3 regions of the Streptomyces sp. NPDC051677 genome follow, and region 2 is predicted to be linked to each of the others. Evidence: riboswitches for the same ligand, from Rfam matches in the RefSeq annotation. Region 2 holds a riboswitch; each other region holds the start of a gene.
The links. Region 2 has a riboswitch for thiamine pyrophosphate ahead of ACIBAF_RS23895 (thiamine ABC transporter substrate binding subunit). Riboswitches for the same ligand answer to the same signal wherever they lie in the genome.

Region 1 (10,207 bases), on a different contig from region 2:
GGGCGTAGGACATGCCCACGTCGTGCAGGCCGCCGGCCACGGGGACGTGACCGCCGACGGGGTTGCGGGAGGCGAAAGGGGAGGCGGCGGAGGGGGAGGGGCAGGGGGCTTCAGGACTCACCCGTTCAGGGTGTCATGCCCGGCCGCCCCGCCGGTCACCGGATGGTGATCGTGATCGTCGACCCCTTGGGCGCCGTGTCGCCCGCGTCCACGGACTGCTTCTTCACGGTGTCGCCGAACAGCCCCAGCAGCCCACGGTCCTCCTTGACCTTGAACCCGGACTGCTCGAGGAGCGACTTCGCGTCGCCGACGCTCGCCCCCACGACGTCCGGGACCTCGACCATCTCCGGCCCCTTGGACAGCGTCAGCGTCACCGTGTCGCCGTCGGCGGCCTCGCTGTCGGCCTTCGGGGTCTGCGCCGCGACCTTGCCCTTGTCGAACTCGGAGTTGACCTCGTCGGCGGAGACCTTCACCTTCAGGCCCGCCCCCTCCAGCTCCGCCCTGGCGTCGTCGAGGTCCTCGCCGGTGACGTCCGGGACGTCGACCGGGCTGCCCTTGCTGACGACGATGGACACGGCGGTGCCCGCGCGGCGCTTCGCCCCCGCCTGCGGGTCGGTGCTGATCACGAAGCCCTTGATGACGTCCTTGCTGAACTCCCGGGTGACCAGACCCGGCTCCAGGCCGTCCGTCTTCAACAACTGCTCGGCCTTGTCCAGCCGGGAGCCCTGCACGTCCGGCACCTTCACCATCTCGGGGCCGTCGGAGACGGTGAGCGTCACGGAGTCGTGCTTGCGGATGCGGGCGCCCGGGTCGGGGTCGGTGTCCATGACCGTGCCGCGCTTGACGGTGTCGCTGTACTCGTGCCGGACCTTGCCGACCTCGATCCCGGCCGCCTCCAGCCGCGTCCTGGCCTCGGCCTCCTTCTGCGTCAGCACCGCCGGGACCCTGGTGAACTGCCCGGAGTTGATGTACCAGACGCCCGCGCCCACGCCGAACACCAGCAGGGCCACGGTGACGAGCGCGAGCACTCCCCGCCGGGGCCGCGGCACGGAACGGCGCCGGGGCGGCAGGGGCGGCGGACTGTGGAACCGGGAGGTCTGGTTCAGGGAGACCTCGTCGGCGGCGGGGTCGTCCTCGTTGACGGGCAGCGGCCGTGGCACCGTCAGCGAGCGCGGGATGACGCTCGTCCGGTCCTCGGCGATGTCGTGCCCGGCGGAGACGGCCTGCGGCGGCAGCGCGTCCAGCTGGTCCTCGGTGAGCGGGCCGCGGGCCTGTCGCACCTGCGCGAGCAGCGCGACGGCGTCGTGCGGCCGGACGGCGGGCGTGCGGGCGGTGGCCGAGGCGACCAGTTCGTCCAGCTCGAACGGCAGCCCGGGGACGAGGGCCGACGGCGGCGGCACGTCCTCATGGAGGTGCTTGTAGAGCACGATCGCCGGGGAGTCCCCGTCGTGCGGCTTCTCACCGGTGAGCATCTCGTAGAGCACGACCCCGCACGCGTACACGTCGACGCGGGGATCCGCGGCGCCGGGCTGCTCGATCTGCTCGGGAGCGAGATAGGCGACGGTCCCGAGGACGGCCCCGGTGGTGCTGGTCACGGTGTCCACGGACCGCACCAGCCCGAAGTCGGCGACCTTGACCCGCCCGTCATCCCCTATGAGCACGTTCTCGGGCTTCATGTCCCGGTGCACGAACCCGGCCCGGTGCGCGGCGCCGAGCGCGGCGAGCACGGGCTCCAGGATGTCCAGCGCGGCCCGCGGCTGCAGCGCCCCGCGCTCCCGCAGCACGTCACGCAGCGTGCAGCCGGCGATGTACTCCATGGCGAGATAGACGTACGACGCATCCGCACCCTGGTCGAACACCTGAACGACATTCGGGTGCGCGAGTCGCGCGACGGACTTCGCCTCCCGGATGAACCGCTCGACGAACACCCCGTCGGCGGCGAGCGCCGGGTGCATCACCTTGAGCGCGAGCACGCGGTCCAGGCGGGTGTCCACGGCCCGGTAGACCGTGGCCATCCCGCCGACCGCGATCCGCGCCTCGACGCGATACCGGCCGTCGAGCACCTGCCCGACCAGAGGGTCCTGAAGGGTCGTGTCCACGCAGGCGAGTGTACGAGCCAGGACTGACACCGCCGCAGCCTCCATCACGATCGCCTCCTGACTGCAGCCGACCTGTGACGCGAGCGAGAAGGCGCAGCGGGCCGAATCCCCCTGGGGCGGGCCGGAGTGGCCGGATTTCGTGGGCGAGTGGGCCGGCGGTCAGAAGGCGGGGCGCTCGGGGTCCAGCGCCGCCCGGCCCGCCGTGGGGGACGACGCCTCGGCGAAGTAGCGGCGGGGGATCCGCCCCGCCAGGTGGGCCAGCCGTCCCGCCTCGACACCGGCCCGCATCGCCGACGCCATCAGCTCGGGATCCCTCGCCCGCGTCACCGCCGACGCCAGCATCACCCCCGCGCACCCCAACTCCATCGCCAACGCCACATCCGACGCCGTACCGGCCCCCGCGTCCAGAATCACCGGCACGCGCGCGTGCTCGACGATCAGCTGGAAGTTGTGCGGGTTGCGGATGCCGAGCCCGGAGCCGATCGGCGAGCCCAGCGGCATCACCGCCGCACACCCCGCATCCTCCAGCTTCCGCGCCAGCACCGGATCGTCGTTCGTGTACGGCAGCACCGTGAACCCGTCGTCCACCAGCGTCTCCGCCGCCTCCAGCAACTCGACCGGATCCGGCAGCAACGTCCGCTCGTCGGCGATGACCTCCAGTTTGATCAGATCGGTCCCCAGCGCCTCCCGCGCCAGTCGCGCCGTCAGCACCGCCTCACCGGCCGTGTAACACCCCGCCGTGTTCGGCAGCACCCGGATGCCCAGCCGTTCGAGCACCGACAGCACCGAACCGTGCACAGAGGGGTCGACGCGCCGCATCGCGACCGTCGTCAGCTCGGTCCCGGAGGCGACCAGCGCCCGCTCCAGCCCCTCCAGGCTGGGCGCGCCCCCCGTGCCCATGATCAGCCGGGACGAGAAGGACGTGCCCCCGAGGACGAAGGAATCGTCGGCCATGGCGCTCAGCCTCCCTGCACGGCGGTCAGGACTTCCACCCGGTCGCCGTCGCTGAGCGCCGTCGCGGACCACCGCGCGCGCGGGACGACCGTTTCGTTGAGCGCGGCTGCCACCCCGGAGGGCGCCGCCGTCAGAGACCGTACGACGCTGTCGAGAGCGGTACCGGGAGCGAGCTCCCGCCGCTCGCCGTTCACCGAGATGTTCATGCGGGCTGCTCCGAGAGTGCGGCGGCGCCGAAACGCCGGGGGGTGAAGGGTCGGGCCTCGTCCGGGAGCTCCCCGGTGGCCAGGACGTGCGCCATCGCATCGCCGGTCACCGGCGTCAGCAGCACGCCGTTGCGGTAGTGCCCGGTGGCCAGCAGCAGCCCCTCAAGACCGGTCGGCCCGAGGAGCGGCGCGTTGTCCGGGGACCCGGGGCGCAGCCCCGCGCGCGTCTCCGTCAGCGGCAGTTCGGTGATCCCCGGCACCAGTTCATGGGCGTCGCGCAGCAGCTCGTACACGCCCCCCGCCGTCACCGTCGTGTCCCAGCCCAGTTCCTCGCTGGTCGCGCCCACGACCAGCTCGCCGTTCTCCCGCGGCACCAGATAGACCTGGCTGCCGCGCACCACGGCCCGCACGGTCCGGCTCAGGAACGGCGCGTACCGCTGCGGCACGGTCAGCCGCAGCACCTGCCCCTTCACCGGCCGCACGGGCGGCAGCACGTCCTGCGGGACCCCGGCCAGCCGCCCGCTCAGACTGCCGCCGGCGAGGACCACCTGCCCCGCCCCCAGCGCCGTACCCTCCCGCGTCACGATCCCCGCGGCCCGCTCGCCTGCCACGGACAGCCGCTCGGCCCACGCGCGGTGGAACACCACGCCCGCCCGCTCGCACGCGGCCACCAGCGCCGCGGCCAGCCGCCGCGGATCGACCTGGTGGTCGCCGTCCACCCGCAGCCCGCCGCGCACCCCCGGCGCGAGCATCGGCTCCAGACGCCGGCACTCGCGCCCCGACAGCCACTCCGACTCCAGCCCCGACTGGCGTTGCAGGGCGTGCAGTTCGCGCAGATGGGCGCGGTCGTCGGCGTCCAGCGCGACCGCGAGGGTGCCGCAGCGCCGGTAGCCGAGGTCGTGGCCGGTCAGCTCCGTCAACTCCGCCACGAAGTCGGGATAGCGGCGGGCCGACGCGAGATTCAGGCCGAGCAGGGTCTGCTCGCCGTGGTGCAGTTCCGTGACGGCGGCCAGCATCCCGGCCGCCACCTGGGCGGCCCCGCCGCCCGGCTCCGGGTCGACCACCGCCGTGGCGAGGCCGCGCTGCGCGGCCCGCCAGGCCGTGACCAGCCCGATGATCCCGCCCCCGATGACGAGGACGTCTGACGTACGTGGAGACGACATGGGCGTCCAGCCCCTCCCTTCGCCGGCATGACCCGGATCAGGTTCGTACGGTCGGAGGCCGCCAGCCTCCCTCTCAGCCCGGTGCGTCCGGGCTCCCGCGAGTGCTCTAGGTTGGCCACCCTAGCCCGATGCCGTATGTCTCAGTAAGGGAGCCTCCGCCCGTGCCCCGTTCGCTCGACGGTCTCGTCCTCGCCCCCGTCGCCGACCAGGCCCCGGGCCAGGTCGGCACCCGCACCCGCTTCGCCTACCGCGAGCAGGACGGCGTGATCTGGGCGGACTACGCGGGCGGCGACGTCGTACGCGGCCATCTGGTGGGTACCCGGCAGGGAGACCGGCTCGACTTCCGGTACGTCCAGCTCAAGCAGGACGCGACGACGTCCTCGGGGCACTGCGTGTCGACGGTCGTGGAGCTGCCGGACGGGCGGGTGCGCCTGGAGGAGACCTGGGAGTGGGAGTCGCAGCCGGGCAGCGGCGCCAGCGTTGTGGAGCAGGTCACGGAACACGACGGCTGACTGACGAATAGTCAGTTGTCTAAGGTGATCAGGTGAGTGAGCAGAGGCAGGAAGAAGGCAGCCCGGCCGGGCGGCGCGTGGTGGTCGTCGGCGCGGGCATGGCCGGCGTGCAGACCGCGGTCGCCCTGCGCGAACAGGGCTTCGACGGCACCGTGACGCTGATCGGCGCCGAACCCCACCAGCCCTACGACCGGCCCCCGCTGTCCAAGGCCGTCCTGCTCGGCAAGTCCGAGGGCTCCGCCTTCGACGTCGACTTCGACGGCCTCGGCATCGAGCTGGTCCTCGGCCGCGAGGTCCTCGGCCTGCGCCCCGCCGACCACGAGCTGGACACCGAGGCCGGGCCCGTCCCGTACGACGTCCTCGTCCTCGCCACCGGGGCCGAACCGATCCGGCTGCCCGGCGCCGAGGGCGTGCCCGGCGTGCACCTGCTGCGCACCCTGGACGACGCCGAACGGCTGCGGCCCGTGCTCGCCCGGCAGCATGACGTCGTGGTCGTCGGCGCCGGCTGGATCGGCGCGGAGTTCGCCACGGCCGCGCGCGAGGCCGGCTGCACGGTCACCGTCGTGGAGGCCGCCGACCGGCCGCTGGCCGGAGCGCTGCCCGCAGAGGTGGCCGCCCCGATGGCCGCCTGGTACGCCGACAGCGGCACGGAGCTGCGCACCCACGCGCGCGTGGAGCGCGTCGAGCCCGGAGCGGTCGTCCTCGACGACGGCTCGCGGCTGCCCGCCGACGCCGTCGTGGTCGGCATCGGCGCCCGCCCCGCCACCGCCTGGCTGGCCGGCTCCGGCGTCGAGCTCGGCGCGCACCGCGAGGTCGTGGCCGACGCCTGCCTGCGCACCTCCGTGCCGGACGTGTACGCGGTCGGCGACTGCGCCTCCTTCCCTTCGGGACGGTACGGCGAGCGGCTCCTCGTCCACCACTGGGACAACGCCCTCCAGGGGCCGCGCACGGTCGCCGCGAACATCCTCGGCGAGGCCACCGGCGAGCCCCTGGCCGTCTACGACCCGGTGCCGTACTTCTGGTCCGAGCAGTTCGGCCGCTTCGTCCAGTACGCGGGCCACCACACCGGCGCCGACCGCACGCTGTGGCGCGGCGACCCGTCGGGACCGGCCTGGACGGTGTGCTGGCTGCGCGAGGACCGCCTGGTCGCCCTGCTGGCCGTCGGGCGCCCCCGCGACCTCGCCCAGGGCAGACGGCTGATCGAGGCCGCCACACCCATGAACCCACGGCTTCTGGCGGACCCGGCACGTCCGCTGAAGGCGGCGACGGCCTCCGCGTGAGCACCTGGTCGGACCGGCCCGGCTTCCGACTGTCAGTGGCAGATGGCAGGCTTGTTCCCGTGACCGAGATTGACGCAAAGATCGATGCTCTCGTCCCCGCCTGGCTCACCGTGCCCGACATCGCGGAAATGCTCGATGTCGAGGTGACGCGCGTCCGGCAGCTGGTCAAGGAGGGCCAGCTCATCGCCGTACGGCGTGGCGAGAACCGCGCGCTGCACGTTCCCGCCGCCTTCATCGACGGGGACAAGGTGGTGAAGGGCCTGTCCGGGACCCTGACCCTGCTGAGGGACGACGGCTTCACGGACGAGGAGATGCTCGAGTGGCTCTTCACCCCCGACCCGAGCCTGCCCGGCACGCCGGCCCAGGCCCTGAGTGAGAATCGCGGCACGGAGGTGAAGCGCCGCGCCCAGGCGCTCGCCGTCTGAGCCGAGGATTCGCACCATCACCCGGCGTACGGGGGCTCGCCCGCCCTCGTACGCCACCACCCTGGGGGGACTTCGTATGCCCGACACCGCCCGCGGCCGCCTGGCCGACGCCCGTCTGTACCTCTGCACGGACGCCCGCACCCGCCAGGGCGACCTTCCCGAGTTCCTGGACGCGGTCCTCGCGGGCGGCGTCGACATCGTCCAGCTGCGCGACAAGGGCATGGAGGCGGCCGCGGAGCTGGAGCACCTGAAGGTGTTCGCGGACGCCTGCGCCCGGCACGGCAAGCTGCTCGCGGTCAACGACCGCGCCGACGTCGCGCACGCCGCCGACGCCGCCGTCCTCCACCTCGGACAGGCCGACCTGCCGGTCCCCGCGGCCCGCGCGATCCTCGGCGAGGACGTCCTCATAGGCCGCTCCACGCACTCCGAGGCGGAAGCCGAGGCCGCCGCCGTCCAGGAGGGCGTGGACTACTTCTGCACCGGCCCGTGCTGGCCCACCCCCACCAAGCCCGGCCGGTTCGCCCCCGGCCTCGACCTGGTCCGGCACACGGCCTCGCTGGGCGCCGACCGCCCCTGGTTCGCCATCGGCGGCATCGACCTCGGCAACCTCGACGAGGTGCTGGCGGCGGGCGCCCGCCGGGTCGTCGTCGTCCGGGCGATCACGGAGGCCGACGACCCCGGCGCCGCGGCGGCGGAGTTCGCGAAGCGACTGAGCTGCGCGTAGAGCTCGTGCGGTTGTCCAAGGGATGGACAACAAGGCGACAATTCGGGCAAATTTACCCCATCCGGTTGGGGGACCGTCCACCCCTGGCTAACCTGCGGGTATGGCCCTAGGAACCGCATCCACCAGGACGGACCGCGCGCGCACCGTGCGCGACATCCTCGCGACCGGCAAGACGACGTGCTCGTTCGAGTTCACCGCGCCGAAGACGCCCAAGGGTGAGCGGAGCCTGTGGAACGCGCTGCGCAGGGTCGAGGCCGTCGCCCCCGACTTCGTGTCGGTGACGTACGGCGCCGGCGGCACCACGCGGACGACCACGGTCAAGGAGACCCAGCAGATCGTCGTGGACACCACGCTCACGCCGGTCGCGCACCTCACCGCCGTGGACCACTCCATCGCCGAACTGCGCAACATCATCGGCCAGTACGCCGACGCCGGGATCCGCAACATGCTCGCCGTGCGCGGCGACCCGCCCGGCGACCCGATGGGCGCCTGGGTCCCGCACCCGGGCGGTCTGACGTACGCCGCCGAACTCGTCCGGCTCATCAAGGAGTCGGGCGACTTCTGCGTGGGCGTCGCCGCCTTCCCCGAGATGCACCCGCGCTCCGGCGACTGGGACACGGACGTCGCGCACTTCGTCGACAAGTGCCGGGCCGGCGCCGACTACGCCATCACGCAGATGTTCTTCGAGCCCGAGTCGTACCTGCGGCTGCGCGACCGGGTCGCGGGGGCCGGTTGTGTGACTCCGGTCATTCCCGAGGTTCTTCCGGTGACGAGCGTGAAGATGCTGGAACGCCTGCCCAAGCTCAGTAACGCCCACTTCCCGGACGCCCTGAAAGAGCGGATCCTCACAGCCAAAGACGATCCGGCCGCTGTACGCTCCATTGGCATCGACTTCGCCACGGAGTTCTGCGCCCGGCTGCTGGCCGAGGGAGTGCCCGGACTGCACTTCATCACGCTCAACAACTCCACGGCGACGCTGGAAATCTACGAAAACCTGGGTCTGCACCACCCGCCGCAGGCCTAGACCGGTCGCACCGATATACGACACACTGCGTAGCGGCCACTGGGAGAGGGGCGTACATGGGCTGGACGGTCCTCTACATCGCGTTCGGCATCGTCGCGTTGTGGCTGCTCGGTGAGGTGCTGCTGCAGTACAAGGCGCGGTTGCGCTGGCGACTGCTGGCCTTCGTGGGCTTCCTCGGCGTCGTCCTCGGCGTCCTGATCCCGTCGGTCGTCGTCATCGCGCTGGGCGCTGTCGCCTTCGCGGTCGGCCAGACCTACGTCACGCTCTCGTTCCGGCGCGGGTTCGCCGAGGGCTGGGCCTTCCGGCGCACGGACACGGACGCAGGGGCGGACGCCGGTGGCGCGAGCGGCCTCGTCGGCAAGCTGCCCAAGCGCCGTCGCGGCAAGGCCGAGCAGCAGGACCCGGCGTTCGACGTCACCGGCATGGAGGCGGCCGGGGCCGGCCCCGACGGCCCGTACGGCCCCGACAGCGACGCGTTCGGCCGGAACGACAACGCCTTCGGCGACCGGAACACGTTCGGCGACGACGACTACGACCAAGACGACGTCTTCACGCCCGCGGCCCGGGGCGGCGACCCGACGGCCGCCGAGACCACCTCCGTCTACGAGCCGCAGCCGATGCCCGACGAGACCGGCTCGTACGGCGTATACAGCGATGCCGCGTACGCCGCCGCGAACGGCCAGGCCCAGCCCCAGGACCAGTACGCGGCGGCCGGCCAGGGCGCGGACCAGAACTACGGCTACGACACGTACGCCGGATACCACCAGCAGCAGTACGGCTACGACGCCACCGGCGAGCAGCAGTACGCCGCCTACTCCGACCCGTACATCGGCACCCAGACCTACGGCGGCGGCTCCTACGACGCCGGCTACCAGCAGCAGTACGGGCAACAGGGCTACGGCCAGGAGCAGTACGGCAACGGCGGCTACGGGGAGACCCCGGCCGGCGGCGTCTGGGTCCCGCAGCAGCGCAACACCGACGACCCGCTCGGCGGTGAACTCCCGTCCGAGCAGCACCCGTACCCGTACCCGGGCGACGGACACCAGCAGGGGCAGGGGCAGGGCCAGGGCCAGGGGAACGGCTTCGACGAGCAGCAGTATCGGTTCTGACGGCCGCCGTCCGCCTCGGGACGCCCCCGCCCGACGGCTATCGGGGCCTCACTGCGAGCCCCGGAACTCCGGTCCCTCCACGATCAGGCCGGACACCAGCGCGCCCGACATACCCGCGTGCGGCAGTCCGCCGCCCGGGTGCGACCAGCCGCCGACGGTGAACAGGCCGTGCAGGCCCGTGGAGTTGGCGGGGTGCAGCAGCCGCCCCCCGGCCGCGGCCAGCGCCGGCGCCGGGACCGCCCCGCCCGCCGCGCCGGTCTCCCGCGCGATGTCGGCGGGGGTGCGCACTTCCTGCCACAGGACGCGGTCCCGCAGACCGGGGACGGCCCGCTCGGCGACGGCGAGCAGCGCGTCCACGTGCGCGTCGCGTATCTCCGCCCCGGCGGGAACGACGGCACTGAGCGTGACCGCCTCATGGTGGCCGTCGGGCACCAGCGCGGGGTCGTCGGGCCGCAGCACGGTCACCGTCGGCCGCGATGGCACCGACGGCGCCGCACCGAACAGGCTCTCCAACTCCCCCTCGCGGTCCGCCGTGTGCACCACCGTCCGGTGCGCGGCCCCCTCCGGCCGGGCGCCGCGCAGCGCGAGCAGCACGGTCAGCCGGCTGGGCAGGCCCTGCTGAGGCACCACTTCGCCGTCCGCGCGCGCGGGCAGGCCCTCGACACCGCCGGGGGCGACAACGAAGTCCGCCTCCGCCACCGCACCTCCCCC
Region 2 (10,207 bases):
GGGGGCCCGAGGGCGCCTGGGTCGCCATGGCACTCACCGCGCTCGCCGTGCTGGTCTGGCGGATGACGGAACCGCCCGAGGGCTACCTCAAGGACGTCACGGCCGGCGTCTTCGCCGCCTTCTACGTCCCCTTCCTCGCCACCTTCGTCGCCCTGATGCTCACCGCCGACGACGGGGCCTTCCGCGTCATGACGTTCCTGCTGCTGACGGTCGTCAGCGACACGGGCGCGTACGCCGTCGGCTGGCGCTTCGGCAGGACCAAGCTCGCCCCGCGCATCAGTCCCGGCAAGACCCGTGAGGGTCTGCTCGGCGCGGTGTCGTTCGCGATGGTCGCCGGCGCGCTGCTGATGCAGTTCGTGATCGACGAGGGGACCTGGTGGCAGGGCCTGCTGCTCGGCTTCGCCGTCGCGGCCAGCGCCACCCTCGGCGACCTCGGCGAGTCCATGATCAAGCGGGACCTGGGCATCAAGGACATGGGCACGCTGCTCCCCGGCCACGGCGGCATCATGGACCGGCTGGACTCGCTCCTGCCCACGGCTCCCGTGGTGTGGCTGCTGCTCGTGCTGTTCGTGGGTTCCGGCTGATTCCGGTTGTTTCCGGTTGATTCCGGTTGATCCACGTGCGTTCTCCGGCTCGTGCGGGCCCCCGTCCTGATCCCAGGGCGGGGGCCCGCTGCCGTGGCCGCCGGGGCGGCCGAGTGGGACGATTTCAGGTGAGGGCCCTCAGGGGGGATCTCCCTGGAAGGGGGCGGACTGCATGTCCGACTTCCGTGATTCGATCGACGTCGACCGCACCCCCGAGGACGTCTGGGCGTATGTCATCGACCCGTCCCACCTGCCGGAGTGGCAGCAGAGCGCGGTCTCGGCGGAGCCGCTCGACCCCGGCCCTGTGGGCGTCGGCTCCCGGGTACGGATCACCCGGCACGTCGGCCGCCGGGACGTGCCGATGACCATGGAGTACACCGAGTACGACCCACCGCGCGCCTGGGGTCTGCAGGGAATCGACGGTCCCATCCGCGGCCATGTCCACGGCGAGATCACCCCGCTCGACGACGGCCGCCGCTCCCGCGTCACCATGGAGCTCGACTTCGAGGGCAAGGGCATGGGCAAGGTCCTTCTGCCCCTCGTCGTCCGCCCCCAGGTCCGCAAGGAGCTCCCGCACAACGAGCGGCTGCTGAAGGACCGGCTGGAGCACGGGATGGCGTAGCCCCGCCGCGATCAGTGGAACTCTGGGCTGTGTGTCCCCCTCTCACTGTGTGAAGGGGGACACACATGAAGTTGAAGACTCGGTACGCGCCCGTCGCCGTGGTGCTTGCCTTCTGCTGCCTGCCGCTGACCGCCTGCGGCACGCAGCAGGCCGGGGCACGATCGACTGTCACGTCCGGCCCGGGATCGTCGACGACGGACGAGACGAGCGACGACAGCGAGAGCGAACTCCCCGACCAGACCACCGACGACCAGAGCAGTCTTCCGGACGAGACCAGCGACGACCAGGGCAGCAGTCTTCCGGACGAGACCAGCGACGACCAGGGCAGCCTTCCCGACACCACCACCGACGACCAGCAGGACACCGACGACCCCGCCCTCGGCGACACCACCGAAGACGGCGGGGACGTGCCGGTGAGCGGCCCGCACCGCTGGTTCCCGATGCTCCGCGAATTCCGTGCGTACCTCACGACGGACGCCCCGAAAGCGGACGCCTTCCTCGCCGCCCACGTGACGAGCGTGAACGTCCGGGTGCCCGCCGACAGCGCCCGCAGCGTGGCCGTGGTCCGGGTCGACTACGGCGTGGGAGAGCAGGAGAGCGCCGACCGCACCGCCAAGGCGTTCGCCGACTGGCGGCGCGCCGGGTACGCCGATCACGGCCATGTGGACGTCCTCGGCCCGGCGAAGACCACCGCCGAACGGAACTGGTAGCCCGCCCTTCGCCCGGATCCGGGCGGCCCGGGCCACCCGATTGGATCTGCGACACTGGTACGGCCATGCCTAAGCCCGGAGAACTCACTTTCGTCGCCCCCCGCGGAGCCAAGAAGCCGCCGCGGCATCTCGCCGACCTCTCGCCCGCCGAGCGGAAGGAGGTCGTGGCGGAGATCGGTGAGAAGCCGTTCCGCGCCAAGCAGCTGTCGCAGCACTACTTCGCGCGCTACGCCCACGACCCGGCGGAGTGGACGGACATCCCCGCCGGCGCGCGCGAGAAGCTGCGTGAGGCGCTGCTGCCGGACCTGATGTCGGTCGTCCGGCATCTGTCGACGGACCAGGGGACCACGCGCAAGACCCTGTGGCGGCTGTTCGACGGCACGCTCGTGGAGTCGGTGCTGATGCGGTACCCGGACCGGGTGACCATGTGCATCAGCTCGCAGGCAGGGTGCGGGATGAACTGCCCGTTCTGTGCCACCGGGCAGGCGGGGCTCGACCGGAATCTGTCCACCGCGGAGATCGTGCACCAGATCGTCGACGGGATGCGGGCGCTGCGGGACGGGGACGTGCCCGGGGGGCCGGCCCGGCTGTCCAACATCGTCTTCATGGGGATGGGGGAGCCGCTCGCCAACTACAAGCGGGTCGTCGGCGCCATCCGCGCGCTCACCGACCCGGCGCCGGACGGGCTCGGGCTCTCGCAGCGGGGCATCACCGTGTCGACGGTCGGGCTGGTGCCGGCCATCCACCGGTTCGCCGACGAGGGCTTCAAGTGCCGGCTCGCGATCTCCCTGCACGCGCCGGACGACGAGCTGCGCGACACCCTCGTCCCCGTGAACACGCGGTGGAAGGTGCGCGAGGTGCTGGACGCCGGGTTCGAGTACACCGAGCGCTCCGGGCGCCGGCTGTCCATCGAGTACGCGCTGATCCGGGACATCAACGACCAGGCCTGGCGCGGTGACCGGCTCGGGCGGCTGCTGCGCGGCAAGCCCGTGCACGTCAACCTCATCCCGCTCAACCCGACCCCGGGCTCGAAGTGGACGGCCTCCCGGCCCGAGGACGAGAAGGCGTTCGTCGAGGCGATCGCCGCGCACGGCGTTCCCGTGACGGTCCGGGACACCCGTGGTCAGGAGATCGACGGGGCGTGCGGTCAGCTCGCGGCCACCGAGCGGTAGTCTTTAGGCCGTACACATATCTTCATATTCCGACAGGGGAGCGCCACAGCGCTGAGAGTGCGGCATCCAGGCCCGCAGACCCTCTGAACCTCGCCCAGGTCATTCTGGGTAGGAAGTTCGGTCATCACTCGAGCTGTTGCGCCCTGCCCGGCGTCCGTCCCGTGCGGACCCGGGCGGGGCCGCGTCTCTTCCTGGTCACCCCAGGAGGAATTCCAGTGCAGAACAAGACCATCGTGGCCGTGGCCGTCGGGCTCGGCCTGATCACGCTGTCCGCGTGCGGGTCGACGGACGGCGGCGAGGCAGCGACGGAGTCCAAGACCGTCACCCTCGTCAGCCACGACTCGTGGGCCGTCTCCAAGAGCGTGCTCGCCGACTTCGAGAAGCAGTCCGGGTACAAGGTGAAGGTCCTCAAGGACGGCGACGCCGGCCAGGCCGTCAACAAGGCCATCCTCACCAAGGACAACCCGCAGGGCGACGTCTTCTTCGGCGTCGACAACACGCTCCTGTCGCGCGCCCTCGACAACGGGCTCTTCCAGTCGTACGAGGCGAAGGGGCTGGCGCAGGTCGACGCCCGGTTCCAGCTGGACGCCGGCAAGCACCGGGTCACGCCCGTCGACTACGGCGACATCTGCGTCAACTACGACAAGAAGTACTTCGCCGACCACAAGCTGACCCCGCCCGCCTCCTTCGACGACCTGGTGAAGCCCGCCTACAAGAACCTCCTCGTCACCGAGAACGCCTCCACCTCCTCGCCCGGCCTCGGCTTCCTGCTCGGGACGGCCGCGCAGTACGGAGATGGGGGCACCTCCCGCTCGAGCGAAGCCGAGAGTGGGGGAGGCTGGGAGGGCTACTGGAAGAAGCTCAAGGCGAACGGCGTGAAGGTCGTCGACGGCTGGGAGCAGGCCTACAACGAGGAGTTCTCCGGTTCGGCCGGCGGCAGGAAGGCGGGGGCGGACCGGCCGCTCGTCGTGTCGTACGCCTCCTCGCCGCCCGCCGAGGTGATCTTCGCCGATCCGAAGCCCTCCACCGCTCCCACCGGGGTCGCGACCGGCACCTGCTTCCGCCAGGTCGAGTTCGCGGGGCTGCTGGACAACGCGGCCAACGACAAGGGCGGCAAGGCGTTCATCGACTTCCTGATCAGCAAGAAGTTCCAGGAGGACATGCCGCTCAACATGTTCGTGTACCCGGTGGTGAAGGGCGCGGCCGTGCCCGCCGAGTTCACGCAGTACGGTCCCGCCGCGAAGGACCCCGAGACCATGGACCCGGCGAAGATCGCCGACCGCCGCGACCAGTGGGTCAAGTCATGGACCTCGCTCGTACTGAAGTAGCCCCGGAGGAGCGCGCCCCGGAGAAGCACGCCCCGCAGAAGGGCGCCCCGCAGAAGGGCGCCAAGGGGAGCGCGGCGGCGCGGCTCGCTCTGATGACCGTGCCCGTCGCGTTCTTCGCGGTCTTCTTCGCCTACCCGGTCGCCGCGATCGTCGCGCGCGGCCTGAAGACGGACGGCGGCTGGCAGTTCGGCCGGTTGTGGGACGTGCTCGCGCAGTCCGGCATCCGGCACGTGCTGTGGTTCACCACCTGGCAGGCGTTCGCGTCCACCGCGCTCACGCTCCTGGTCGCGCTGCCGGGCGCGTATGTGTTCGCGCGGCTCGACTTTCCGGGCAAGCAGGTGCTGCGGGCCGTCGTCACCGTCCCGTTCGTGCTGCCGACGGTCGTCGTCGGCACGGCGTTCCTCGCGCTCGTCGGGCGCGGCGGACTGCTCGACGAGCTGTGGGGCGTACGGCTGGACACCACCGTGTGGGCGATCCTGCTCGCGCACGTCTTCTTCAACTACGCGGTCGTCGTACGGACCGTGGGCGGGCTGTGGTCGCAGCTCGATCCGCGGCAGGAGGAGGCGGCGCGGATGCTGGGCGCGTCCCGGCTGCGGGCCTGGCGCACGGTCACGCTGCCGGCCCTCGGGCCCGCCGTGGCCGCCGCCGCACTGATGGTCTTCCTCTTCACCTTCACGTCCTTCGGTGTGGTGCAGATCCTCGGCGGCCCCACCTTCTCCACTCTCGAAGTGGAGATCTACCGGCAGACGTCCGAGATCTTCGACCTGTCGACGGCCGCCGTCCTCACGATCGTCCAGTTCGCGGCCGTCGGCGCGATCCTCGCCGTGCACGCCGCCGCCGTACGGCGGCGGGAGACCGCGCTGCGGCTCGTGGACGCCTCCGTGACGGCCCGGCGGCCGCGTGGGGCCGGGCAGTGGGCGCTGCTCGCCGGGGTGCTCGCCACGATCGCCGTGCTGCTGGTGCTGCCGCTCGCGGTGCTGGTGCAGCGCTCGCTGGACGCGCCCGACTTCGCCTACTACCGGGCCCTGACCAGCGACGACGGCAATGTCTTCCTGGTCCCGCCGATCGAGGCGATCGGCAACTCGCTGCAGTACGCCGTCGCCGCGACCGCCATCGCGGTGCTGATCGGCGGGCTGGCTGCCGCGGCCCTCGCCCGCCGGGACGCCGGGCGGCTGGTCCGTGGCTTCGACGCGCTGCTGATGCTGCCGCTCGGCGTCTCCGCCGTGACCGTCGGCTTCGGGTTCCTGATCGCGCTGGACGAGCCTCCGCTGGACCTGCGCGGCACGTGGATCCTGGTGCCGCTGGCGCAGGCGCTGGTCGGCGTGCCCTTCGTCGTGCGGACCATGCTGCCGGTGCTGCGGGCGGTGGACCAGCGGCTGCGCGAGGCGGCGGCCGTGCTCGGGGCGTCGCCGTGGCGGGTGTGGCGGGAGGTGGACCTGCCGATGGTGCGGCGGGCGCTGCTGGTCGCGGCCGGGTTCGCCTTCGCGGTGTCGCTGGGGGAGTTCGGGGCGACCGTGTTCATCGCACGGCCCGACAACCCGACGCTGCCGGTCGCCGTGGCACGGCTGCTCGGGCGGGCCGGTGAGCTCAACTACGGCCAGGCGATGGCCCTTTCGACGATTCTGATGATCGTGTGCGCGGTGGCCCTGCTGGTGCTGGAGCGGCTGCGGACCGACCGGACGGGGGAGTTCTGATGCGGCTGCTCGAACTGGAGCGTGCCACCGTGCGGTTCGGCGGGCGGGCGGTGCTGGACGCCGTCGATCTCGCCGTCGCCGAGCACGAGGTGGTGTGTGTGCTCGGGCCCAGCGGCAGCGGCAAGTCGACGTTGCTGCGGGCGGTGGCCGGACTGCAACCCCTGGACTCCGGGCGGGTGGTGCTCGACGGGCGCGACCAGGCGGGCGTGCCCGCGCACAAGCGGGAGCTCGGGCTGATGTTCCAGGACCATCAGCTGTTCCCGCAGCGGGACGTGGGCGGCAACGTGGCCTTCGGGCCGCGGATGCGGGCGGCCTCCCGGCAGGAACAGGCCGACCGGGTGCAGGAGTTGCTCGACCTCGTGGGGCTGCCCGGCACCGCCCGACGGGCCGTCGCCGCGCTGTCCGGCGGGGAGCAGCAGCGGGTCGCGCTCGCCCGGGCCCTCGCGCCCCGGCCCCGGCTGCTGATGCTGGACGAGCCGCTCGGCCAGCTCGACCGGTCGCTGCGGGAGCGGCTGGTCGTCGAACTGCGGGAGCTCTTCGGCCGGTTGGGGACCACCGTCCTCGCTGTGACGCACGACCAGGGCGAGGCGTTCGCGCTCGCCGACCGGGTCGTGGTGATGCGGGACGGGCGGATCGCCCAGTCCGGTACGCCTCTTGAGGTGTGGCAGCGGCCGGCGGACGCGTTCGTGGCCCGCTTCCTCGGCTTCGACAACGTGGTGGAGGCGACCGTCGCCGGGGAGGTCGCGGTCACGCCGTGGGGCAAGGTGCCGGTGCCGGCCGGGTCCGGGCAGGGGGCGCGCACGCTGCTCGTCCGGCCCGCCGGTGTGCGCCTGGTGGGCGCGGAGGAGGGCCTGCGCTGTACGGTCGCCGCCCGCACCTTCCGGGGCACCCATGTCGCCGTGCACCTCCAGCCGGAGGGCGCACCGAGGCTGGAGGCGGCGTGCGCGCTGCGGGACGCGCCGGAGGTCGGGGGCGCGGTGGGGGTGTCCTTCGACTCGGCCGAAATCGTCGTGCTGGACTGACCGGCCGACGCCTACGGTGTTACGTATGACGCTTCTCGCGCATGACCGCTACTGTGACGAAATCGCCCGCCAAGTAGGCCAGTTGAGGGCCGTGGTGACCTCCGGGGCGGACCTCTCGGCCACCGTGCCGACCTGCCCCGACTGGTCGCTGGAGCAGCTCGTGCGGCACCTGGGCGGCGCCCTGCGCTGGGTGGACGCGCTGGTGCGGACGCGGGCCCAGGAGGAGATCCCGGCGGAGTCGGTGCCGCTGTACGGCGGACCGGACGGCGAGGGCGACCCGGCCGCGCTGGACGCCTGGCTCGCGGAGACCGGTGAGCTGGTCGTCGGCGCGCTGCGGGAGGCCGGCCCCGACACGAAGGTGTGGGGCTGGGCCGGGGCGCTCGACTCGCGTTTCTGGGCGCGCCGGATGACCCACGAGATCACCGTGCACCGCGCCGACGCCGCCCTCGCCGCCGGACTGCCCTACGAGGTCGCGCCCGAGGTCGCCGCCGACGCGCTGGATGAGTGGCTGCAACTCGTGGAGTGGGTGCAGCGGAACATGCCGCAGGCGGCGGACGACGAACTGCTCGTCCCGGACCGCAGCATCCACCTGCACGCCACCGACACGACAGCTGAGCTGGACGCCGACTGGCTTATTGAGCTCACCGGGCGCGGGATCGTCTGGCGTCGCGGCCACGAGCAGGCGACGGTGGCCCTGCGCGGCCCGCTCACCTCCGTGTTGCTGGCCTTCTACCGCCGACTGCCCCTGGACAGTGCGGGGTTGGAGGTGCTCGGCGCGCGCGAGGTGCTGGAGTTCTGGCTGGAGAAGGCGAAGTTCGGCTGAGGGAGCCGGGGCGCGGGCGGGCCGGCGGCCGAACACGCGGGCGGCCCGCCCCACGAAGGGACGGGCCGCACAACGCGTGCTGTTCGTCGTGCGGGTCAGCGGTTGCCGGACCCACGGCGACGCATGCCGAAGAACACCGCGCCACCGCCGACGGCGACCAGTGCGGCCGCTATGCCGACGATCAGACCGGTGTTGGAGTTGGCGCCGGTCTCGGCGAGGTTGGACTCCTGGACGGCGGCCGACGGGGCGTTGCTCGCGGAGGGCGCGGGCGCGGCGCTGTCGCTCGCCGAGTCGGACGGGCTCGGGGCGGTGGTGCCGGCCGACGGCGAAGCGGTGTCCGACGGGGTCGAGGACGGAGTGCCGGAGGGGGTGCCGGACGGGGTGGTCGGCGGAGTGGAGGTGTCGTCGGCCTTGCAGGCCTTGGCCGGGACGGACAGGTTCGGCGTGATGTCCGCGTTGACCTCCTTGCCGTTCTTGGGGGTGGCCTCGATGTGGACGCGGTAGACCGCACCCGGCTGCCAGTCCTCGGCGAAGGTGATGTCCGTGCCCTTGGCGGAGCCGGTCACGGTCTGGACGGTGCCGACCTGCCGGACGTCGGCGTTGTTGTTCTCGAGGAAGACGGTGACCTTGGCCTCGACGCCCGTGGCGTCCTTGTCGGTCACGGTGATGACGCCCTTGGCGCCGTCACAGCCGGCGGCGGCGGAGAAGTCGCCGATCTTGCAGGCCATTGCGTTGCCCGCTGCGCTGAGCGCGAGTGCGGCGGCGGCGGTGGTGACACCGAGCATGCGCACCGAACGGGCGGCGGTACGGCGGGAAAGGGACACGTTTGTCCTTTACGGGATGCGCAACTGCGGGGGGTGGAGGGGGAGATGGCGCCCCCGGTGAGCCGAGTGCGTCACCATCCCCAGCAGGCTCACAGGTCTATAAGCGTTTCATAAGCAGTGTCAATGCGGGAAGGCTTCCCAGCGGCTGACTTTGCCCGCTTATTAACCACCGAGACGTTTCAACGCCCCCGGCGCCTCCTCGATCCGGTCGATCCGGTCAACGAGAGCGATACGGGACGCCATCGACCGCTCCCGGGCGAGTGACCGCAAGAACGGCCAGGCGGGCAGGAGTTCGGTCCAGTGCTCCCGGTTCACGAGCACCACCGGCGTCGGCTCGAGCGACAACCACGCGTGCGCCGACGAGGAGTTCAGGCGTAGGGAGAGCGTGCCGTGAGTCTGTGCGACCTCGTCGAACCCGGCGAGGGACTCGATCTCGCGGTCGTGGGAACCGTCGACGGCTGGGCGGGTGTCGTCGGATGCACCCGCCCGTGCCAGGCGCTGCCCGTGCGGCGGACCGGTCGGCTTCGGCTCCTGCGCCGGTCCCGGTTGCGGTCAGCCCTCGACGGCCGACGGGTCCATCCAGACGACCTCCCAGGTGTGGCCGTCGAGGTCGTCGAAGGAGCGGCCGTACATGAAGCCCATGTCCTGCGTCCGGCCGCTGGGCGAGCCGCCGAGCGCGAGCGCCTTGTCGACCAGTTCGTCGACCTTCTCGCGGCTTTCGGCGCTGAGGGCGATCAGGACCTCGCTGGTCTTCGCGGAGTCCGCGATCTCCTTGTCGGTGAAGGTCGAGTAGAACGGCTTGGTGAGGAGCATCGCGATGATCGTGTCGCTGATCACCACCGAGGCCGCCTTGTCGTCGCTGAACTGCGGGTTGATCGCGTAGCCGAGCTCCGTGAAGAACTTCTTCGAGGCGTCGAGGTCGGTCACGGGCAGGTTCACGAAGATCATCTGCTGGTAGGCCGGGGCGGTCATCGGGTCTCTCCCATCGGGTGGTGTGCTGTACGTCGGGGTAGACCGGGGGGTCGCGCGGAACTCATCGGTGGGTGGGGATCTTTTTTCGGCGAGAATCCGGCGACGGTCCGGCAAGGGTCCGGCGGGGATCAGTCGGTCAGGGGGAGCGACGCGAGTTCGGCCACGATCAGGGTGAGCGGGACGAAGAGGGCCAGGAGGGCGCCGGTGCGCAGGGCGGCGGCGCTGCGCAGCGTCTTGGTCGGGGCGCCGAGGCGGAGAAGGGCGGCGGTGGTCTCGGCGCGGGCCTGCCTCGCCTCCACGGCCGCCGTCAGCAGGGTGGCGACGGTGCAGCCCGCCACGATCAGCGCGCCGAGGGTGGTGAGCGGGCCGAAGGACGGGTCGGCCGAGTCGTACAGCGCGGCCATCGTGTACGCGCCGGAGGCCACCGCGCAGACCACGCCCAGCGGACGGCCGATG
Region 3 (10,207 bases), on a different contig from region 2:
ACCGCGACCGAGGTACGGGCGGAGAGACCATGACACAGATAGAGCGCGATCAGCATGATCGCACTCGACCCCACCACCGCCACGAGCAGCGGGTTCGAACCCTGCAGGATCGCGGGCAGGACGAAGAAGTTCAGCAGCAGGAAGCTGATGGCCAGTGAGACCAGCGCCATGACGCCCCGAAGCCGCCCGACGACCACGACGGCGACCGCGAAGATGAGGGCGAGCACGGTCATCGGGACACGGCGGTTCACGTCGGTGACCGAGTACTGCAGATCCTTCGGCGCGGAGGGCTCGTAGGCGACCACGACCTTCTCGCCCTGTTCCAACTGCCGTGACTGGTCCGGCTGGACGATCTCGGTGAACGTCCGGCCCTTGTCCTTGCCGGTGTCCACACGGATCGTGGCCTTCTTGCAGGATCCGGTCGCCTGCTGCTGTGCGGAGGATCCCTCGGCCGTGGAGGTGTCGCCGGTCGGGGTCTCGCTCGAGGCGTTCACCGACGCGCAGCTCACGCTCACGACCTTGGTGACCGTGGCCTGCTGGGTCTGCCGGTCGAAGCCGACCCCGGTGCGCTTATGCTCCGGGGCGCCACCGGGCCACAGCACCACGAGCCCGACCAGCACGGCCGCGCCGAACGGGATGAGGATGGCCGCGATGACCTTGCGCAGGTGCTTGGAGACGGGTGCCGCCGGGCCATGGCTGTGGCTGTGCGAATGCCCGTGTCCACCCCCGGAACCGGGGCCGTGCCCACCACCGGACTCCGGTCCATGACCGTCGCCGGAATCGTGACGTTGCCCATGCCCATGCCCATGAGCGCCGCCTGGGCCATGTTCGTGGCTGTCGCCGGGTCCCTCGCCAGAGCCGTGCCCAGAGCTGTGCCCGGAGCCGCCCCCGGGGCCGTTCCTGAGGTCGCCGCCCTGGCCACGCCCAGGGCTCTGCCCATGACCGTGCTCGCCGTGGCCTTCGCCGTATCCGTATCCGGGGCCAGCGCCGTATCCGGGGCCGGTACCGGTGCCGGGGCCGTATCCAGGGTCGTACCCGTACTCTCGCCTGTTCCCGGGTCCTTGCTGGTTGCCGTGCCCGGGCCCTCCGCCGGGCTCCTGTCCCCGGTCCCTGGGAGTTCCACCGCGCCCCAGTCGGCCCAGCCCGCCCAATCCACCGGCGTATCCGGGTCCGTGATCGGGGTTCTGCCCGTGATCACGGCCGCCCTCGTGACCGCTGTTGAAATCGCGGTCGTTCCCGGGGCCGCCTCCGGAGGCGCCGCCAGGGCCGGTGCCATTGCCGGGGCCGTTTCCGGAGCCCGGTCGGCGGGGCGGCTCGGGGGGCGGGTACGGGGGCTGGTGTGTCGTGGTCACCGACCGATCATCGCAAGAACGACAGGGGCCCTCTGTTCACCGCGCCCGAATTGACGCTAGCGTGGAGGCACCTTTGCACACGCGGGAGCTCGGAGCACCGGGCTGAGAGGGCGCTGACCTCCGTCTTCGCGATGTTTCACGTGGAACGTCTCTCGAATCGAGTGATGTTTCACATGAAACGTCGGCAGGCGGTAGCCGCTGCGTCGACCGCCGAACCTGTTACCGGGTAATGCCGGCGTAGGGAGTAGGTCTCATGACCAACAAGGACGCACGCACGCCTGCCTCCACGCAGAACGCGACCGGCGAAAGCGCGGTCGACACGAACACTACGGAGGCCGGGAAGTCCATCGGCTGGCACAAGGGGTATGTCGAGGGCGCTCGCCCCGATCTGCGGGTGCCGGTCCGACAGGTGCACCTCACCAACGGGCAGTCGGTCACGCTGTACGACACCTCCGGCCCGTACACCGATCCGCTCGCCGACACCGATGTCCGCAGGGGCCTGTTGCCGCTTCGCGAGAACTGGATCATCGCCCGCGGGGACACCGAGGAGTACGCGGGCCGCCCCGTCCGTCCCGAGGACGACGGCGTCAAGCACACGTCGCCGCGCGGCGGTCTGCGCAACCTCGACGCGGTCTTCCCTGGACGACCGCGCCTGCCGCGTCGCAGTAGGGACGGTGCGGCGGTCACCCAGCTCGCGTATGCGCGCCGAGGGGAGATCACGCCCGAGATGGAGTTCGTGGCCATCAGGGAGAACGTTTCTCCGGAGGTCGTCCGCGAGGAGATCGCGGCGGGCCGCGCGGTGTTGCCGGCCAACGTCAACCACCCGGAGATCGAGCCGATGATCATCGGCAAGCGGTTCCTGGTGAAGGTCAACGCCAACATCGGCAACTCGGCGGTGACGTCCTCCATCGAGGAGGAGGTCGAGAAGATGACCTGGGCGACCCGCTGGGGAGCCGACACGGTCATGGACCTGTCCACCGGCCGCAACATCCACACCACCCGCGAGTGGGTGCTGCGCAACTCCCCCGTCCCGATCGGCACGGTTCCGCTCTATCAGGCGTTGGAGAAGGTGGACGGCCGCGCCGAGGAGCTCACCTGGGAGATCTACAAGGACACGGTCATCGAACAGGCCGAACAGGGCGTGGACTACATGACGGTGCACGCCGGCGTCCGCCTCCCGTACGTCCCGCTCACCGCCAACCGAAAGACCGGCATCGTCTCGCGTGGCGGCTCGATCATGGCGGCCTGGTGTCTCGCGCACCACAAGGAGTCGTTCCTCTACGAGAACTTCGAGGAACTCTGCGAGATCCTCGCCGCCTACGACGTCACGTACTCGCTGGGCGACGGGCTGCGGCCGGGTTCCATCGCGGACGCCAACGACGCGGCACAGTTCGCCGAGTTGAGGACGCTCGGGGAACTCAACCGGATCGCGAAGCGTTTCCATGTACAGACGATGATCGAGGGCCCGGGACATGTCCCGATGCACAAGATCAAGGAGAACATCGACCTTCAGCAGGAGATCTGTGATGAAGCTCCGTTCTATACGCTCGGCCCGCTGACGACGGACGTCGCGCCGGCGTACGACCACATCACCTCCGGCATCGGTGCCGCGATGATCGCCTGGTGGGGCACGGCCATGCTCTGCTATGTCACGCCCAAGGAACACCTGGGCCTGCCCAACCGTGACGACGTCAAGACCGGCGTCATCACCTACAAGATCGCCGCCCACGCAGCCGACCTCGCCAAGGGGCACTCCGGTGCGCAGGAATGGGACGACGCGCTGTCCGACGCCCGCTTCGAGTTCCGCTGGGAGGACCAGTTCAACCTCGCCCTCGACCCGGACACCGCACGGGAGTTCCACGACGAGACACTTCCGGCGGAGCCGGCGAAGACGGCCCACTTCTGCTCCATGTGCGGGCCGAAGTTCTGCTCGATGAAGATCAGCCAGAGCATCACCGAGCGGTTCGGCGGTGGGGCGGCGGACGGGGCCTCGGCGGAGGAGATCGCCGAGGGGATGCTGGAGAAGTCGAAGGAGTTCGCGGCGAGCGGCAATCGGGTCTACCTGCCGCTGGCCGACTGACGGGCTGCCTGCCTGTGTGCCCGCCGGACGGCCTGCCGCCCCTCGTAACGGGCTGCCTGCCTTATGACGGGCCTTCGGCCACCCGGTTGCCCTGGGAGTCCTGCAGGGCGACGGGGAGTCGCCGGCCGACTGTCGGCACTGCACCACGGCCGGTTCGGCGTACGGCTTGCGCTCCCTTCGGCAGGGGTCGGCGGGGGCGCAAGCCGAGTGCCTATTCCGGCCGGTGCTCCGGGCCGCCGAACTCCGGGCTCGTGTAGTCCGGGCTGCTGAAGCTCGGGCGTGGCCCTGACGAACGGCCGTCGTCGGGGCTGGTGAAGCCCGGGCGGTCGTAGCCGATCTTCGGAAGGCGGCCGGTGGCGGCGGGCGGGACCGGGTCGGTGTGCAGGGCGGGCGCCGTCCCGGGAGCGGCGAGCGCCTCCCGGAGGAACGGCAGGATGCCGCGTTCCAGCAGCGCCTCCCGCCAGGCTTCCCTGGCCGCGGCGACCTCCTCGCTCAGCTCGCCGTACGGTTCGGCCTCCAGGGAGGGCCGGTTGCGCAGGGCGGCGAGCAGCAGCGCGACGGTGGCGACGACGATCGCGGCCACAGCCACGGCCCCGAACGCCCAGCCGGCGGTGAGCATGGTCCGGGCGAACGCCTGGTCGGGGTCCAGCGCCCTGAGGAGATAGCCCACGAGCAGGAAGATCACCGCGGCGGTCCCGGCGAGAACGGGGGTGAGGACGGCGGCGACGGCGCCCGCCCCGGCGGCCTCGGCGGCCTGGGCCGCCTCCCCCATGGTGGTGGCGAGCCCCATCGCGGCCGCGCCCGGCTCGGCGGAGCCGGTCTCGGACGTGGACGACGGGGTGGACGGCGCGGGGTGGCGCAGTTCCTCGCGGACCTTTATGTAGTGCTGGTACTCGGACGCCGCGGCCACCGTGATGAGCGCGGAGGCGTTGAGCGCCATGGTGCGCAGTTGTTCGGGGTTGAGCCGCTGTCCCACTGCGGCCAGTTCCGGGTGGTGTGGTGCGGAGCGCAGCGCCTCGTCGAGGATCCGCTCGTATTCCTGGCGGTCCTCGCTGTGCAGGTGCTGCGGAACGCTGTTCATGTGCATCCCCCGATGCTCCGTAGGGCTTGGGGCTCGCATGCCAACGAGCCGTCGGGCAGAAACGGAGGGGAGCCTGCTACGGATAAGCCGATGGTAGAGCGGCGACGGCATGGGGTGACAGGGGGTTTGCCGAAATTGGCCCCTGGCCTGCGGCGTCGCCGGGGTGTCCAAAGGGGGGCCTGGTCGGCCCCGGAACGCTCAGATATCCAGGGGCAGTTGCTGGACCAGCAGTTTTCCGGCCATCGTCACGCCACCGTCCATCGCGATGGCCAGTCCGTCGGCGTAGACGTGTGGTCCTTCGACATGCGGACCGCCGTTGTCCTCGCCGTCCTCGGAGCCGACTTCGCCCAGCAGGTAGGGAATCGGGCTGTGGCCGTGAACGATGCGGGTGCCGCCGTACGTATCGAGCAGGGAGCGGACTGCGTCGGCGCCGCCCTCGTCGCGGAAGGAGAAGCGCTTGGTGAACTTGCGGAACAGATCCCACACCTCGTCCGCGTCGTTGCGCGTGATCGTCTCGCGGACGGTGTCGTTGACCGCCTCGATCGAGTCCCCGTAGTCGAGGTAGGCGGTGGTGTCGGAGTGGACGAGCAGGTGGCCGTCGACCTCCTCGACGGCGTCGAGGCGGGCCATCCACTGCAGGTGGTGGTCCTGGAGGCGGTCCATGTCGTACTTCTGGCCGCCGTTGAGCAGCCAGGCTGCCTGGAAGGTGGCGGTGCCCGCGCCGGAGTTGACGGGGGTGTCGCCGAAGCGCTTGGCGCCGAGCAGCAGCAGCTCGTGGTTGCCCATCAGGGCCTTGCAGTATCCGCCGGCCGCGGCGGCCTCGGCGGACAGCCGCATGACGAGGTCGATGACGCCGATGCCGTCCGGGCCGCGGTCGGTGAAGTCACCGAGGAACCACAGCCGGGCGGTGCCCGCGCACCAGTTGCCGCCGGCGTCGATCAGGCCCTTCTCCTGCAGTGCGGCCACCAGTTCGTCGAGGTAGCCGTGCACGTCGCCGACGACGAAAAGGGGGCCCGGTCCGGTCGCGGGCAGCGGAGCCTGGACGGCCGTCGGGTCCACGGCCACCTGAAGGGTGTCGCCGCGGCGGTTGATGACGGGCAGGTCGCGCTGGGTGGGCGTGTAGCCCTCCGGATGCTCCAGTGGCTCCTCGAGGGGCGGCGCGGCGTTGCCGGGGTGCACGCCGTGGTCGTACGGACCGGTCTCATGGACGTACGCGGGCACCCGGAAGTCACGCAACGTCGCCGTCCGCTCCACCTCGGGTCCCTGACCGGCCCCCTGAGTCATCAGACCCCTCCACCATCGCGCCGCATCTGCACTCTTCGGGCTGCCTGGTCGCAGCGGCCCGCGGTGCCGTGCGCCCATCATAGGAATGCGGATCGTGCCGTGTGATGACCCAGGGGTGGTGAATCGGAGCAAGGGTCCTGTTCATCGCGGCTTTCGCCCCGATTGGGCCCGGCTTCGGCAGCCCACACTCACCCACCACGCACCGTGCCCACACCCGCACCCCACGCCCCAGGGGCGGATCCGCCGGGTTGAGCGGCGGACTGAGTGGCTGGGGAGAGTGTGATTTCGGAGGCTGGAGGGAGGGGTGTGGGTGGATGTGGGTGGTTCAGGAAAGCCGGGATCTCGGTGGCTGGGGGGAAGCGCGTTTCGGCGGTGGCCGAGGTGCGGGTGCGTCCGCCGACGGGGGCGTGGGGGCTTTTGCGCTGGGCGGGTCGGCCGAGGCGGAGCGGCATTTCTCCGGATCCCTCACGGTCGGCCGATGGCGTCGGCCTCTTCGACGGCTGGGCAGGAGGGCAGCGGCGGCCTGTTCGCTGCGGGCTGAGGCGGAGGAGCCCTGCCCCGCCACCGCTGCGCGCTGCTTCGAGCGCTTCGGAGATGGCGTCTCACCATGTGGTGTCGCATTGATCAAGTGCAACGTCGCAGGCGGCGGGAGACGACCGACGCGGACGTCCCGGGCGTCCGGGGGAGGGCCGGCCTACGGCGTTGCGTACGGCGTAGTCGAGTTGCAGGGGCACGGTCTGCTGGGGGCGTCAGTGCCCCGGACCTCCCGGAGCAGCGGCCGGACTCCGCCCGAAGTTCTCGGCTTCCGGGGAGACGCCCGCCCTCTCAGACGCCCCGGAGAGCGCCGGGCTTCCGAGCGGCGTTCGACGCCGACGGAAAACGCCCGTACGTGCCTCTCACCAACCTGTGTTGACGCGAACCACGGGCCCCGGCCGCCCCGTGCTCCCGCCCCCCGGGTCCTTGCTCCCGCCTTCCCTGACCAGCCCCCGCCCCCGGCACCATGACTGCACCCCGGCACCCGTGACCGCACCCCTGCACCCATGACCCCCCTCGGGCCAGCGCCCGCTGCCCCCGCCCCACCAGGCCACCCAGCCCCAAAAACCGCCGCCCCCTCCCACCCCACGTCAGTTCGTGGGTCGGGGAGAGGGCGGTGGCTTACTTCTCTTCCGGGGTTCGGGGTGGGCTGACCGTTGTTCGTGGTGGGCGTCGCTGGGACGAAGTCCGCACGATCAGCTCGGTCGGTATCACCTGCTCGACCGGTCGGTCCGACTCCACGCCCTCGATCGCGTCGATGAGGAGTTGGACCACTGCTGTGCCGATGCGGCGCGGTTTCAGCGAGAGGGTGGTGACGGGCGGCTCGGTGTTGGCGTACACCGTGGACTCGCTGCAGCAGACGATCAGCAGGTCCTCCGGGACGCGCAGCCCGTAACGGCGGGCGGCGGCGAGGAGGTCGGTGCCGTTGGGGTCGAACAGGCCGTAGACGGCGTCGGGGCGGTCGGGGCGGGCCAGCAGCCGGTCGGCGGCCACGGCGCCCGCACACGGGTCGTGGGCGGGGTAGGCCTCGTAGACCGGGTCCTGGCCGACCCGCTCGCACCACCGCAGGTACGCGCTGGTCGACAGGTGTGTGTACGTGTCCGTCGTGGTACCGGTGAGCAGGCCGATGCGGCGGGCGCCGGCGTCGGCGAGGTGGTCGAGGATGTCGAGGACCGCGGCCTCGTGGTCGTTGTCCACCCACGCGGTGACCGGGAGCGGGCCGGCCGGGCGGCCGTCGGAGACGACCGGTAAACCCTGCCGGACCAGCTCGCTGACCACCGGATCCTGGTCGGAGGGGTCGATGACGACCGTGCCGTCCAGGGCGACGTTCGACCACACGTCGTGGCGCGAGGTCGCGGGGAGGATGACGAGTGCGTAGCCGCGGGCGAGCGCGGCCGAGGTCGCGGCGCGCGCCATCTCCGCGAAGTACGCGAACTCGGTGAAGGTGAAAGGTTCATCCCCGTACGTGGTCACGGTCAGGCCGATGAGTCCTGACTTGCCGGTACGGAGGGTTCGGGCCGCCGCGGAGGGGCGGTAGCCCAGTCGGTCGGCGACCTCGCGGACATGGCGTCGGGTGGCGTCGGGGAGCCTGCCCTTGCCGTTGAGGGCGTCGGAGACGGTCGTGATGGAGACTCCGGCGGCGGCGGCCACGTCCCTGATGCCCGCCCGGCCCGGCCGGCTGCCTCGGCGTGAGGTTTCCGCGCGGCTCACCTGGTGCTTCCCTGCTGCTGTCATGGCGAGCCGATAGTAGGGCTCATTCGGTGGGGTAGGGCGGACGCATATGCACGCGTTGACAGGCACGTTTCTGCAAGGTCGTTAGGGGTCAAGTGCTTCAGAAACAAAGGCAGTTGACCGCTTCAATGCCAGGACGTGGCGTGTCGGCACGCATGAGCCTGCCAAGGCACCGATGTTTCGAAGAGGTCTCAACTCACCTGCACGAGGGATGCGCGCCACGGCGTGAGCCACCGGCGCGTAGATATATGTACAGCGCGCCCCCAGGCGGGTACGCCTTCGTGCGCCTTCGTCCACAGAAGTCACGGACGTCCTCCGCCGGTCGTTCGAGCAAACTGCAGGGTGGCTCCGGTCCCGGCGTCGGCTGCTCGGCCCCTGCGGTTCGGACGGAGGCCCCTCGTCACCTACGCACCCGCGCCGAATCCTCATAAGGTGAGCAGTATTGAAGCCGGTGGTGGTCAAGAGGAGGACTGCGGTGAGCGAGACGAGCCCCAAGCTGCGCGCCGAGCTGGAGGGGATCCCCACCTACAAGCCGGGCAAGCCGGCCGTGGCCGGTGGTCCCGTTGCCTACAAGCTGTCCTCCAACGAGAACCCCTATCCGCCGCTGCCGGGCGTGATGGAGACCCTGACGGCTGCCGCCGCCTCCTTCAACCGCTACCCGGACCTGGCCTGCACGGCGCTGGTGAACGAGCTCTCCGAGCGCTTCGGGGTCCCCGCCTCCCACCTCGCCACGGGCACCGGTTCGGTCGGCGTCGCCCAGCAGCTCGTCCAGGCGACCGCGGGCCCGGGCGACGAGGTGATCTACGCCTGGCGGTCCTTCGAGGCGTACCCGATCATCACGCGGATCGGCGGCGCGACCCCCGTGCAGGTGCCGCTGACGCCGGGGGACGTGCACGACCTGGACGCGATGGCCGACGCGATCACCGACCGGACCCGGTTGATCTTCGTCTGCAACCCCAACAACCCCACGGGCACCGTCGTGAAGCGGGCCGAGCTGGAACGATTCCTCGACCGGGTGCCGCGTGACGTGCTGGTCGTGCTCGACGAGGCCTACCGGGAGTTCATCCGCGATCCCGAGGTGCCGGACGGCGTGGAGCTGTACCGGAGCCGCCCCAACGTCTGTGTGCTGCGGACCTTCTCCAAGGCGTACGGCCTCGCGGGTCTGCGCGTCGGTTTCGCCATCGCCCACGAGCCGGTGGCGGAGGCGCTGCGCAAGACGGCCGTGCCGTTCGGCGTGAGCCAGCTGGCGCAGGAGGCCGCGATCGCCTCGCTGCGCGCCGAGGACGCGCTGCTCGGCCGGGTCGGGTCCCTGGTGTGCGAGCGCCTGCGCGTGGCCGAGGGGCTGCGGGCGCAGGGCTGGACGGTGCCCGAGACGCAGGCCAACTTCGTGTGGCTGCGGCTGGGCGAGTCCACGGTGGCCTTCGCGGCGGCGTGCGAGCAGGCCGGCGTCGTGGTGCGGCCGTTCCCCGGCGAGGGCGTCCGGGTGACGATCGGCGAGAACGAGGCGAACGACATCTTCCTGAAGGTGGCGGAAGGGTTCCGTCAGGATCTGTAGCCTGCGCCAGGTTCGACGGGTCGGTGGCGTTCAGTGACGTTCTGGGGGGTTTCCGCGGGTAGCGGGGACCCCCCCTCGCTTGTCGAAAATCGGTGCGTCATACTAGCTTGTGAATGTGAACGCTTTCACAAGCGTGATCCACAAGCCTGTGAGCAGAGGAGTGACGACGTGGACCTGGCTTTGGCGCCGGAGACACTGGCGCGCTGGCAGTTCGGCATCACGACCGTCTACCACTTCCTCTTCGTCCCCCTGACGATCTCCCTCGCGGCCCTCACCGCCGGGCTGCAGACCGCCTGGGTGCGCACGGAGAACGAGAAGTACCTCAGGGCGACGAAGTTCTGGGGCAAGCTCTTCCTGATCAACATCGCGATGGGTGTCGTCACCGGCATCGTGCAGGAGTTCCAGTTCGGCATGAACTGGTCCGACTACTCGCGCTTCGTCGGTGACGTCTTCGGCGCCCCGCTCGCCTTCGAGGCCCTGATCGCCTTCTTCTTCGAGTCCACCTTCATCGGTCTGTGGATCTTCGGCTGGGACAAACTTCCGAAGAAGATCCACCTGGCCTGCATCTGGATGGTCTCGATCGGGACGAT

Region 1: another riboswitch for thiamine pyrophosphate. It lies ahead of thiO (glycine oxidase ThiO); the one in region 2 lies ahead of ACIBAF_RS23895 (thiamine ABC transporter substrate binding subunit).
Region 3: another riboswitch for thiamine pyrophosphate. It lies ahead of thiC (phosphomethylpyrimidine synthase ThiC); the one in region 2 lies ahead of ACIBAF_RS23895 (thiamine ABC transporter substrate binding subunit).

Annotation. Positions count from the first base shown of each region.
Region 1 is NZ_JBITCT010000001.1:166,780-176,986, reverse strand. It holds gene ACIBAF_RS00805 (deoxyribonuclease IV) at 1-121, opposite strand, end outside; gene pknB (Stk1 family PASTA domain-containing Ser/Thr kinase) at 156-2,099, opposite strand; gene ACIBAF_RS00795 (thiazole synthase) at 2,259-3,053, opposite strand; gene thiS (sulfur carrier protein ThiS) at 3,059-3,259, opposite strand; gene thiO (glycine oxidase ThiO) at 3,256-4,422, opposite strand; TPP riboswitch at 4,420-4,531, opposite strand; gene ACIBAF_RS00780 (hypothetical protein) at 4,584-4,934, shown strand; gene ACIBAF_RS00775 (NAD(P)/FAD-dependent oxidoreductase) at 4,967-6,214, shown strand; gene ACIBAF_RS00770 (Rv2175c family DNA-binding protein) at 6,274-6,639, shown strand; gene thiE (thiamine phosphate synthase) at 6,716-7,363, shown strand; gene metF (methylenetetrahydrofolate reductase [NAD(P)H]) at 7,464-8,387, shown strand; gene ACIBAF_RS00755 (hypothetical protein) at 8,444-9,496, shown strand; gene ACIBAF_RS00750 (phytoene desaturase family protein) at 9,545-10,207, opposite strand, start outside.
Region 2 is NZ_JBITCT010000020.1:34,693-44,899, forward strand. It holds gene ACIBAF_RS23875 (phosphatidate cytidylyltransferase) at 1-584, shown strand, start outside; gene ACIBAF_RS23880 (SRPBCC family protein) at 757-1,206, shown strand; gene ACIBAF_RS23885 (hypothetical protein) at 1,272-1,916, shown strand; gene rlmN (23S rRNA (adenine(2503)-C(2))-methyltransferase RlmN) at 1,982-3,088, shown strand; TPP riboswitch at 3,113-3,221, shown strand; gene ACIBAF_RS23895 (thiamine ABC transporter substrate binding subunit) at 3,298-4,416, shown strand; gene ACIBAF_RS23900 (ABC transporter permease) at 4,509-6,110, shown strand; gene ACIBAF_RS23905 (ABC transporter ATP-binding protein) at 6,110-7,132, shown strand; gene ACIBAF_RS23910 (maleylpyruvate isomerase family mycothiol-dependent enzyme) at 7,158-7,955, shown strand; gene ACIBAF_RS23915 (LAETG motif-containing sortase-dependent surface protein) at 8,051-8,779, opposite strand; partial or broken gene ACIBAF_RS23920 (Rossmann fold nucleotide-binding protein) at 8,942-9,115, opposite strand; gene ACIBAF_RS23925 (VOC family protein) at 9,332-9,751, opposite strand; gene ACIBAF_RS23930 (hypothetical protein) at 9,880-10,207, opposite strand, start outside.
Region 3 is NZ_JBITCT010000054.1:31,355-41,561, reverse strand. It holds gene ACIBAF_RS41055 (YibE/F family protein) at 1-1,133, opposite strand, end outside; TPP riboswitch at 1,424-1,613, shown strand; gene thiC (phosphomethylpyrimidine synthase ThiC) at 1,606-3,432, shown strand; gene ACIBAF_RS41045 (hypothetical protein) at 3,644-4,519, opposite strand; gene ACIBAF_RS41040 (metallophosphoesterase) at 4,712-5,797, opposite strand; gene ACIBAF_RS41035 (LacI family DNA-binding transcriptional regulator) at 6,953-8,065, opposite strand; gene hisC (histidinol-phosphate transaminase) at 8,538-9,617, shown strand; gene ACIBAF_RS41025 (cytochrome ubiquinol oxidase subunit I) at 9,786-10,207, shown strand, end outside.